3 regions of the Nonomuraea sp. NPDC050733 genome follow, and region 1 is predicted to be linked to each of the others. Evidence: riboswitches for the same ligand, from Rfam matches in the RefSeq annotation. Region 1 holds a riboswitch; each other region holds the start of a gene.
The links. Region 1 has a riboswitch for cyclic di-AMP ahead of AB0H64_RS11225 (NlpC/P60 family protein). Riboswitches for the same ligand answer to the same signal wherever they lie in the genome.
Positions count from the first base shown of each region.

Region 2: linked by a shared signal. The riboswitch ahead of AB0H64_RS06135 (hypothetical protein) and the one ahead of AB0H64_RS11225 (NlpC/P60 family protein) in region 1 are both predicted to bind cyclic di-AMP.
Region 3: linked by a shared signal. The riboswitch ahead of AB0H64_RS02605 (CHAP domain-containing protein) and the one ahead of AB0H64_RS11225 (NlpC/P60 family protein) in region 1 are both predicted to bind cyclic di-AMP.

Region 1 covers NZ_JBFAHO010000004.1:339,335-342,601, forward strand. The annotation lists gene AB0H64_RS11220 (LuxR C-terminal-related transcriptional regulator) at 159-371, shown strand; gene AB0H64_RS11225 (NlpC/P60 family protein) at 388-1,428, opposite strand; cyclic di-AMP (ydaO/yuaA leader) riboswitch at 1,434-1,589, opposite strand; gene AB0H64_RS11230 (amino-acid N-acetyltransferase) at 1,856-2,425, shown strand; gene AB0H64_RS11235 (RDD family protein) at 2,511-3,267, shown strand, end outside.
Region 2 covers NZ_JBFAHO010000002.1:562,382-565,648, reverse strand. The annotation lists gene AB0H64_RS06140 (alpha/beta hydrolase) at 1-474, opposite strand, end outside; gene AB0H64_RS06135 (hypothetical protein) at 833-1,648, opposite strand; cyclic di-AMP (ydaO/yuaA leader) riboswitch at 1,836-1,973, opposite strand; gene AB0H64_RS06130 (DUF5302 domain-containing protein) at 2,158-2,358, opposite strand; gene AB0H64_RS06125 (aldo/keto reductase) at 2,432-3,267, opposite strand, start outside.
Region 3 covers NZ_JBFAHO010000001.1:566,021-569,287, forward strand. The annotation lists gene AB0H64_RS02600 (DUF305 domain-containing protein) at 49-669, shown strand; cyclic di-AMP (ydaO/yuaA leader) riboswitch at 1,012-1,162, shown strand; gene AB0H64_RS02605 (CHAP domain-containing protein) at 1,175-1,846, shown strand; gene AB0H64_RS02610 (AAA family ATPase) at 2,008-3,267, shown strand, end outside.

The DNA.
Region 1 (3,267 bases):
AGTCCCCCATATACGACGGATCAAGTCAATGACGGCCGTCAAGTGCCACGGTTATCGCGCTTGACGGCCTTTCCCGTATGCGTTTAACGTCTGCGGAGCGAACAGCTTTGCACGGGCCGACGACGACTCCGAGACTGCTGTTGGGGGGAGGGCTCCCGATGGATGTGCTCACCGATCAGGTTGAGCTTAGCCACGCCGATCTAGCCTTGCTGGCGGAGCTTGCCAGGGGAGTCACCGTCGATCGGGTGGGCAGGCGCCTCGACATCAGCGGGCGCACCGTGCGCCGCCGGCTGCGCGGCATCTGCGACCGCATCGGGGTCGCCACGGCCATCGAGGCCGTGGCCTGGGCCGCCCGCCGGCAGCTCATCTGAGCGGCCCGCGAAAGTCTCAGTCGGCGACGCGGACGGCGCCCACGAACGGCCTGCGGGCCAGGGACGTCACCCTGACGACGTCCCCCGTGCGCGGCGCGTGGACCATCATGCCGCCGCCGATGTAGATGCCGACGTGGTGCAGGTCGCTGTAGAAGAAGACCAGGTCGCCCGGCCGCAGCTCCTCCTTGGAGATGTGCCGGCCGGCGGTCCACTGGCTGCCGGTGTAGTGGGGCAGCGAGATGCCGACCCGCTGGTAGGCGGCCATGACGAGGCCGGAGCAGTCGTACGAGCTCGGCCCCTCGGCACCCCAGACGTACGGCTTGAGCTGCTGGGTGAGCGCCCACCTGGCCGCCTCGGCGGCCTTGCCGGCGCCCGAGATCGGCAGGGCGACGCGGACGGCCGGCGTGCCCGGACGGCCCGCCTCGCCGATCGCCCGCCTGAACAGGTTGCTCTCCACCTTGGCGACCAGCTTCACGATCTTGTCGCGCTTCGTGTCGAGGTCGGTGACGAGCTTCTCCACCTCGTCGATGTGGGCCTTCGCCTCGGACTGGGCCTGCTTGGCCGTCTCCATGGCCTTGACGACCTGGTTGACCTCGTCGCCGGACTCCTGCGCCAGCGCGTAGGTGGTGGCGGCCCGGTTGAGGAACGCGCTGGGGTCGCCGTCGTCCATCAGGGCGATGGCGCGGCTGAAGCCGCCGGTCATGTACTCCTGCTGGGCCAGCAGCCTCGTCCTGGCGCGCTTGGCGTCGAGGTCGGCCTGGCTGGTCGCCAGGACCTTCTTGGCCTGCTCGGCGGTCTTGCGGGCGGTCTTGAGCTTCTCCCGCGAGCCGTTGTACTGCTCGCTGAGGGTCTCGATCTCGGTGTGCATCGCCTCGACCCGCTTGGACAGCTCCTTCAGGGAGGGCTCGGGGTCGGCGGCGGCGGGCCCGGCCGGGACCGCGAACGCCAGCGCCACGACGGCGGCGCTCAGGACGGCGAAACGGCGCAGGAGCGCCTGTTTCGGAGGGCGGGCATCCAGGCCCGCTCTCGTCCTTTCGCGACGGCGCGTGCGCTCCACCGACCAGCTCCTCTCTTCGACGCCTACCGGGTTAGCTGACGGGTTCGGGCCGGAGCAGCCCTACCGAGCGTGATGCTCGGATTCACCCCATGTGGTGGCACTGAGAGCTCGCCACCGGCGGGTCCCCGGCTCCCCCTGCGGGGATTGGGCGCGTCTCCGCGCGGGGGTCGCGCGGGTGACATCGTCGCTGGACATTAGTGCACCTCGGGTTCGTGCTCAACCAGAACTGCCAACTCTGTAGAGGTATCGCTACCGAAGGGTCACGAGTGGACGACGCGTCACCCGATGCCGGTCCGTCTTTATGCCTACTTTGCCATGGCTTGAGCAGTACGTTGCCCGAGGGGAGTGCACGGAAGTGACATGTCGGATGCCGTAGGCAGGGCGGATTTTGGTACGAGCCGTAATGGGATCTGTACTCTGGATGCCCATGGAACAGGTCGCCGAAGTCACCGTGACTGACACCGAGCTCGTGGTGCGCCGCGCCCGCACGTCGGATGTCAGGACGATCAGGCGCCTGGTCGACACCTACGCCGGTGCCGGTCCTCGCCTCCTGGAGAAGGCCACGGTCACCCTGTACGAGGACGTGCAGGAGTTCTGGGTCGCCGAGCGCGGCGGCCAGGTCGTCGGCTGCGGCGCCCTCCATGTGCTCTGGGAGGATCTGGCCGAGATCCGCACGGTCGCCGTGGACCCGGCCTTCCGCGGGCTGGGCATCGGCCATCGCATCGTCTCCACGCTGATCCGCACGGCGCGGGATCTCGGGCTCAGCCGGGTGTTCTGCCTGACGTTCGAGGTCGACTTCTTCGCCCGCCACGGGTTCCGGCCGATCCAGGGCACCCCGGTCTCCCCGGAGGTCTACGCCGAGCTGCTGGCCTCGTACGACGAGGGTGTGGCGGAGTTCCTCGACCTTGAGCACGTCAAGCCCAACACCCTGGGCAACACCCGCATGCTGCTCCATCTGACATCCGGTGACGCCGACCTTGACCGCCGAGAAAGGTGATTGTTGATACCTATGTCGATACGTTGGGCAGCACAGGCATGTGTCCTGACATGTGCTACATGCACTCTCGAAGCGAGGTGACACGGTGAGCACCGGACAGCCGCCGTATCCACAGGACGAATCCGGCGAGAACGCTGCCGGGAATCCCGAGTACGGACAACACACTCCCAACCGCCCCCACGGTGAGGCCGACCCCGACGCGACGGTGGTGGGTTACCGCGCCGAGGACTACGGCCAGCCCGGCTACCAACAGCAGGGCTACGGCCAGCCCGGCCAGCCCGGCCAGCAGCAGTACGGCCAGCAGGGCTACGGGCAGCAGGGCCAGTCCCAGCCCGGTTACGGGCAGCAGCAGCAGGGCTACGGACCCCAGGGTCAGTCGCAGCCCGGCTACGGCCAGCCCCAGCAGGGCTACGGCCAGCCCCAGCAGGGCTATGGGCAGCCCGGCCAGCAGCAGTACGGCCAGCAGCAGCCCTCGCAGCCCGACTACGGGCAGCAGCAGTACGGCCAGCAGCCGCCCTCGGGCCAGCAGTACGGCCAGCCCGGCTACGCGCCCCCGCCGCAGCAGGGCTACCAGCAGCAGGGCTACAGCCAGCCCGGCCAGCAGCAGTACGGCCAGCAGCCGCCTTCGCAGCCCGGCTACGGCCAGCCGCAGCAGGGCTACGGGCCCCAGGGCCAGTCGCAGCCCGGCTACGGCCAGCCCCAGCAGGGCTACGGTCAGCAGGGCTACGGCCAGCCCGGTTACGGTGAGCCGGCGTACGGTCAGCCGCAGCAGGGCTACGGCCCGGGGCAGCAGTACGGCCAGCCCGGCTACGGTCAGCCGGGATACGGTCAGCCGGTGGGCG
Region 2 (3,267 bases), on a different contig from region 1:
CTCCTCGCGCCCGGCGGGCGGCGTGGCCAGCAGCACCGCGCTCGCCGCCGGCGTGGGAGGGGCGACCCGCGAGCCGGGCGTGGACATGATGGAGGTGAGCGTGAGCACCCGGCCGGGATGCCGGATGGCCAGCGTCTGGGCGATCATGCCGCCCATCGAGGCGCCCACCACGTGGGCGGCGCTCCAGCCGAGCGCGTCCATCAGCCCGGCGGCGTCGTCGGCCATGTCGTCCAGCAGGTACGGCGCCGGGCCTCCGAACACGGGCTGGCCGAGGTCGTGCAGGTGCGTCGACAGGCCCGCGTCGCGGTTGTCGAAGCGGACGACGTGGTGCCCCTGCTCGGCGAGGAGGCGGCACAGGTCGTCGTCCCAGTGGATGAGCTGGGCGCCGAGGCCCATGACGAGGAGGAGGGGACGGGCACCGGCCGTGCCGAAGCTCTCGTAGGCGATCTCGATGCCGTTGGCCTTCGCTCGCATGGTCACGAGAAACAGAATGACATTCGGATCGCGGGCCGGTAAAGCCTCCACGCCGATCCCTGTGCGCGGAGACCCTGTGTGCGGAGACTCTGTGCGCGGAGACCCTGTGCGCGGAGACCCTGTGCGTGGAGGGCCGTGTGCGCTGAGATGCGCGCACCCCGCCCCGGAACCGCCGGGGCGGCGGCGGTTCCGGAACGGGGTGGCGAGGTGGGGGCCTGGATGGAGAGGCAGGCAGGCCCCCAGGGGAGGCCGGACCGGACGGGGTGGCGTCCGGACCCGGCCGATGGTCGGGTGCCGGCCGGCGTGCCGCCCGGGGGAGGCGGCCGCAGGCCGAGGGGGTCAGCGCTGGACGAGGGGGTCAGCGCTGGACGAGCTTGCGCAGGCGGTCGCGGCCGAGGTACAGGCCGCCGCCGACCGCGGCCACGCCCACCAGGGCGAGGCTGGCCGAGGTGCTCAGACCCTCGTCGCCGGGGGTGGCGTCGCGGGCCTCGGTGCGGGTGGTGGCCTGGGAGGCGTTCACCACGCGGGCGTGGTCCTTGTCACGGGACGAGACGGAGGTGCCCTTGCCGGCGGATCCGGCGCCGGACTCCTCCGGAGCGGTGGACTTGTCCTCGGCCAGCACCGGCGGCTTGGCCGGGTTGTGGTCGACGCGACGCCAGGCGCCGGTGGAGAAGGCGACCGGGTGGTTCTTCTTGCCCACGCCGTTGCCCCACTTGGTGATGACGTAGCTCACCTTGATGTGGCCCTGGCCGCCGACGCCGTCCACACCGAGCGTGCTGGAGTTGAAGCGGCCGCCGGTGAGCTGGGCGAAGGTCTTGGCGTCGAGGTCGAGCATGACGCCGCTGCTGGAGGGCACGCCCGGGCCGCGGTCCCCGACGAAGAAGGGGGCCTTCTTGCCCTTGTACATGACGTAGCCCTCGGTCATGAGCGGCCAGCTGGGGCTGGCGGCCAGACCCTTCTGCATGGGCTTGCCACTGGCCGGCAGGCCGGTGTCGCCGGCGCGGCCGGAGGAGTCGTCCCAGAAGTAGGAGGCGGTGGTCGAGCCCTTGAGGAGAACCTGCTGGCCCTCGTCGGTGTCGGCGTGCGCCGCCGTGGTGCCGGCGCCGATGGTGAGCGCGCCGAGTACGGCCGCCGTGAAGAGGCTGAAGGAACGCATGCCAAGTCGTTCGGACATGTGTTGAAAAAGTCCTTTACGTGGGGTACAGAGGGGCGCGCTCAGAAGAGATGGGGACGCGTAGCCGGGCAGAACGCCGAACGGGCACTACGCGAGAGCGCGAGAGAAGGTCAGGGGGAAGGGGTGCCGCTCAGGAGGCGGCTGGTGACACTGTCCCGTCCGGGGGTACGCGGTAGCGCATGAAGTCTTGTCCTCTCCATCTCGCCTACCGGGTTAGCTGACGGGTTCGGACGTGGAGATGCCCTACCGGCCAAGGTGCGGCCGGATTCACCCCAGAGGTGGGTCCCCGGTTCCCGCGCGGCGCGGGATTCGGCGCCGGCCAGTCGCCGCTTCCTGACGAAGGGCTAGGTCACTGACCGGAATGCGCTTGACTCTAGCCAGCGAACCGGACAAAAGCAAAGGTAAGCCCATAAATCGGGCGAAGATCTACCTTGCAGGCAAAGAAAAAGAGGGGTACGGCATGCCGTACCCCTCCAGGAAACCAGGTCTCAGCCCGTGCTCCGGACGCCTCAGCCTCCGCTCTTGCGCCGGAAGGAACGCTTGCTGGCGGCCGGTCCGTGAGCGCCGTGAATCTTGGAAGCGTCGCCGCCCCTGCCACCAGCGCCCGAGTCGGCCTGCCGCGCACGCTTGCGCTCCAGCGCCTCACGGAACTTGCGCTTCAACTCGTCCTCGGGAGTTTCGCTGGCTTCCGGCTCCGGTGTTTCCGTCATGAGGACCTCCTGGTGTTGGGGACATTCAAAGCTTCGCACGCCCGAACCCGCCGCGCGAAACCGGCGGGCCGCCTCAGCCGCCGAGAGCGGCGAGCTCCTCGGAGGTGAGGACCAGGTCCGCCGCCGCCACAGAGTCGAGGATGCTCTCCGGCCGGCTCGCCCCGGGGATCGGGACCATGACCGGGCTGCGCGCCAGCTCCCAGGCCAGGCAGACCCGCTGCGGAGACACCCCGCGCTGCTCGGCCACCCTGGCGAACCCCTCGTACGCGCCGCCGAGCCGCCCCGCCGCGCTGATCCCGCCCAGCGGCGACCACGGCAGGAACGCCACGCCCAGCTCCTCGCACAGGTCCACCTCCGGCTCGCTGGAGCGGAACGCGGGCGAGTACTGGTTCTGCACGCTCGCCAGCCGGCCGCCGAGGATGTCGTAGGCGATCCTGATCTGGCGCGGGTTCGCGTTGGAGATGCCCGCCATCCGGATCTTGCCGGCGTCGAGCAGGTCGCGCAGCGCGCCGATCGTCTCCTCGTACGGCACGGCCGGGTCGGGCCGGTGGTGCTGGTAGAGGCCGATCGCCTCGACGCCCAGGGCCTTCAGGGACCGCTCACACGCCTCGACCAGGTACGACGGCCGGCCGTCCAGCCCCCATCCGCCCTCCGGGGGCCGCGTGTGGCCGCCCTTGGTGGCCACCAGCACCGCGTCGCTGTCACCGCCCCAGCTCGCGAGCGCCTTGGCGACCAGCCGCTCGTTGTGACCCACCTCGTCGGACGCGGGAGTGTAGGCGTCGGCCGTGTCGATCAGCGTCACGCCGGCGTCGAGCGCCGCGTGGATCGTCCGGACCGACTGGGCCTCGTCGGGCATGTGCCCGGCCACTGACATGGGCATCGCGCCGAGACCGATGGAGCTGACGGTGG
Region 3 (3,267 bases), on a different contig from region 1:
CACTTGTCCGTCCTCGCTGCAGGCACAGGTCGTCCACGGGGGTCAACCATGTCCATCAACCGATCGATCATCAAGCGCGTCTCATCCGCCACGGCCGCGGGAGCCGGCGCACTCGTCCTGCTCACGGCATGCAACGGTGGCTCACCTCCAAGGCACGCCACGCCGGCCGTCGGCGATGTCGCGAACATGGCCACCACGCACCCTGGAGCGTCGTTCAATGACGCGGACGTGATGTTCGCGCAGATGATGATTCCCCACCACCAGCAGGCCGTCGAGATGGCCGAGCTGGCCGAGACCCGCGCGAGCGATCCGGAGATCAAGGAACTCGCGACGAAGATCAAGGACGCCCAAGCGCCGGAGATCAAGACCATGCGGGGCTGGCTCGAGGACTGGGGCAAGCCGGAGCCCACCGGCATGGGACACATGGACCACGGTATGCCCGGCATGATGTCCGCCGAGGACATGGGCAAGCTCAAGGACGCCAAGGGGACCGCGTTCGACAAGCAGTTCGTCCGCATGATGATGGCCCACCACGAGGGCGCGATCCACATGGCCACGATCGAGCGAACACAGGGCCAGAACCCCGACGCCGAAGAGCTCGCCAAGAGCATCGCCGCGTCGCAGCAGGCCGAGATCGAGCAGATGCGCAAGATGCTCAACCGGCTCTGACCGAGCGCCGGACGCCCGCGACGGGCGGCCGGCACTCTTGCGGGCGTACCCTCCGCCTTGGATCTCACCTCAAGATCAATGAAGAGATGCTCCACTACGCGACATAGTCGGTGAGCCGACGTTCGCCCAGTGGCGCATGACTTCAGCAAACCGCGAGAAGGTAAAGGATTGGGCGCTGAACCCCAGGTCAAAGCGATGCTTACGCATGCCTGGGCAGCCCCGTACTTGCCTCGCGCTATACGCATCGCTTACTTTGAGCGCTCGTAGACGCATCCTCGGGCAAACCCGGGCCTGCGTCTCTGACACCGCCGAGACCGCGTCCAGCAGGAACTCCCTGCACAAGTGGCGCGACCGCCGAATCCGCGATCATCGCGGAACCGGGGACCCAATCCCTTTGGGGTGAATCGAGACGCCCGTCGCGAGACGGGGTCCCGTAGGGCACTTCCACGCCCGAACCCGTCAGCTAACCCGGTAGGCGGCATGGAAGCAAGGAGTACGTCCCCGCATGTCCCCGCGCGTTCTTTCCCGTGCCCTCACCTCCCCCGCCCTCCCCCGGCTCGCCGTCGGTGTGACCATCGCGGTGAGCGCGGCGCTCGCCGGCATCCCGGCTTTCGCCGACGATCACCAGGCCACCGACCAGTCGAGCATCTCGCGAGCCAACGCCGCCCCTGCCCGGCAGTCCGCCCGGCTGACCGCGGACGCCCTGATCAGGGTGGCCGAGTCCCAGATCGGCGTCACGGAGAACGCCGTCGGCGGCGGAACGCCTTTCCACAACTGGTACATGACATCCCCCCGGGCCGCCGAGACCGTCGCCCGGGACGGCGGAAACATCCGCGCCTACGCCAACGCGCCGTGGTGCGCCATGTTCGTCTCCTGGGTGGGTGAGAAGGCCGGGCTCCGTTCCACCGTCGGCTGGGACGCCTACACCATCACCTGGGCCAAGTGGTTCAAAGCCAACAAGCGGTGGGGCACCGTCGCCAAGCCGGGCGCCGTCGTCTACTTCTCCTGGGACTCCAAGACCATCGACAGCATCGACCACATGGGCCTGGTCAAGAAGGACAACGGAGACGGCACGATCACCACGATCGAAGGCAACACCGGCAACGGCAAGGTGGAGCAGCGCGTCAGGCCCACGTCCCAGGTCGTCGGGTACGGATACCCGCAGTACAAGGCCTGACGGGCGGGGCCGGCGTACCCCTGCCACGATCGCGATGCGACCGCTCATCGCGAGGACGCCATGCGACGTGGGAGGGGCAGCACCGCGGCGGGCGCATCGGCGAAGTCGCCGGTCTCGGGGGCGTTTTGTCACGAGTACCACGGGATTTCTATGCTCGGCGTGTGCTGGGGAGAGACGACGAGACAGATCTGCTCGAGTCGTTGCTGCGGCACGCCACCGAGGGACGCGGCGGCGGGGTGATCCTTCTCGGAGAGCCGGGAATCGGCAAGACCACCCTGCTGTCCCACGCGGAGGAGCGGGCGGCCGGCTTCCTGGTGCTGCGCGCCGTCGGCGCCGCACCGGAGTCGGATCTCGCGTACGCGACCCTGCACCAGTTGTTGTTCCCCGTGCTTGGCTCGGTGGACGAGCTGCCCGGCCCCCAGGCGCAGGCCCTGAACATCCTGTTCGGACGCGCACATGGAGCACCACCTGATCCGTTCCTGGTGGCGTTGTCGACCCTGTCGTTGTTGTCCCTGCTGGCCGGCACCCTCCCCGTGTTGTGCGTCGTCGACGACGCGCACTGGGCGGACCAGCCGACGCTGAAGACGCTGGCGTTCGTCGCCCGCCGCCTGGGCAACGAGCCCGTCGCGCTGGCGCTGGCCGCGCGGGCCGATGAGGGGCACGGCGCCGACCTGCCCGACGTGCGCCGCGTCCCGCTCATGGGCCTCGGCCGCGAGGCGGCCAAGGCGTTGCTCGCCGAGCGCCTCGGCGGGCGGCGGCTGACCGACAGCGAGCAGAACCACCTGCTGACCGCCACGGGCGGGAACCCCCTGGCCCTGATCGAGCTCGCCGGAAGGCAGCAGCCCCCGGAGGGCACGCACGAGCCGCTCGCCATGACCGACGCGTTGCAGCGGTCGTTCCTGGCCAGGGTCCGGGCACGGCACGCCGAGTCGCTGCCGCTGCTGCAGCTCATCGCCGCCCATGGCACGGGCGGCGTCGACACCTTCGAGAAGGCGGCCGCGACGCTGCAGGCGGACACCGGCCCGCTGCACCGCGCCGAGCTCGACGAGCTCCTGACCTACGACGGGACGCGGCTGGTGTTCCGGCATCCGCTGATCCGGTCCGCGATCTATCACAGCGCCACGCCCGACCGGCGGGCCGCGATCCATCGAGCCCTTGCCGCGGCCTTCGACAGCCTGGCAGACCAGCATCGCCGTGCCTGGCATCTCGGCCAGGCCGCCATGGGACCCGACGAGCAGGCCGCCGAGGAGCTGGAGCGCTCGGCTGAGCAGGCCGCCCTGCGCGGTGGCCCCGCCGCGGCCATGGCCGCGTTGGCGAGGGCGGCCGAGCTCACCGCGGACGGTCCGCGGCGGGGACGGCGGCTGTGGTCCGCCGCGCACGCCGCCGCCCTGGGCGGGTTCACCGGGAAGGCGGCGGAACTG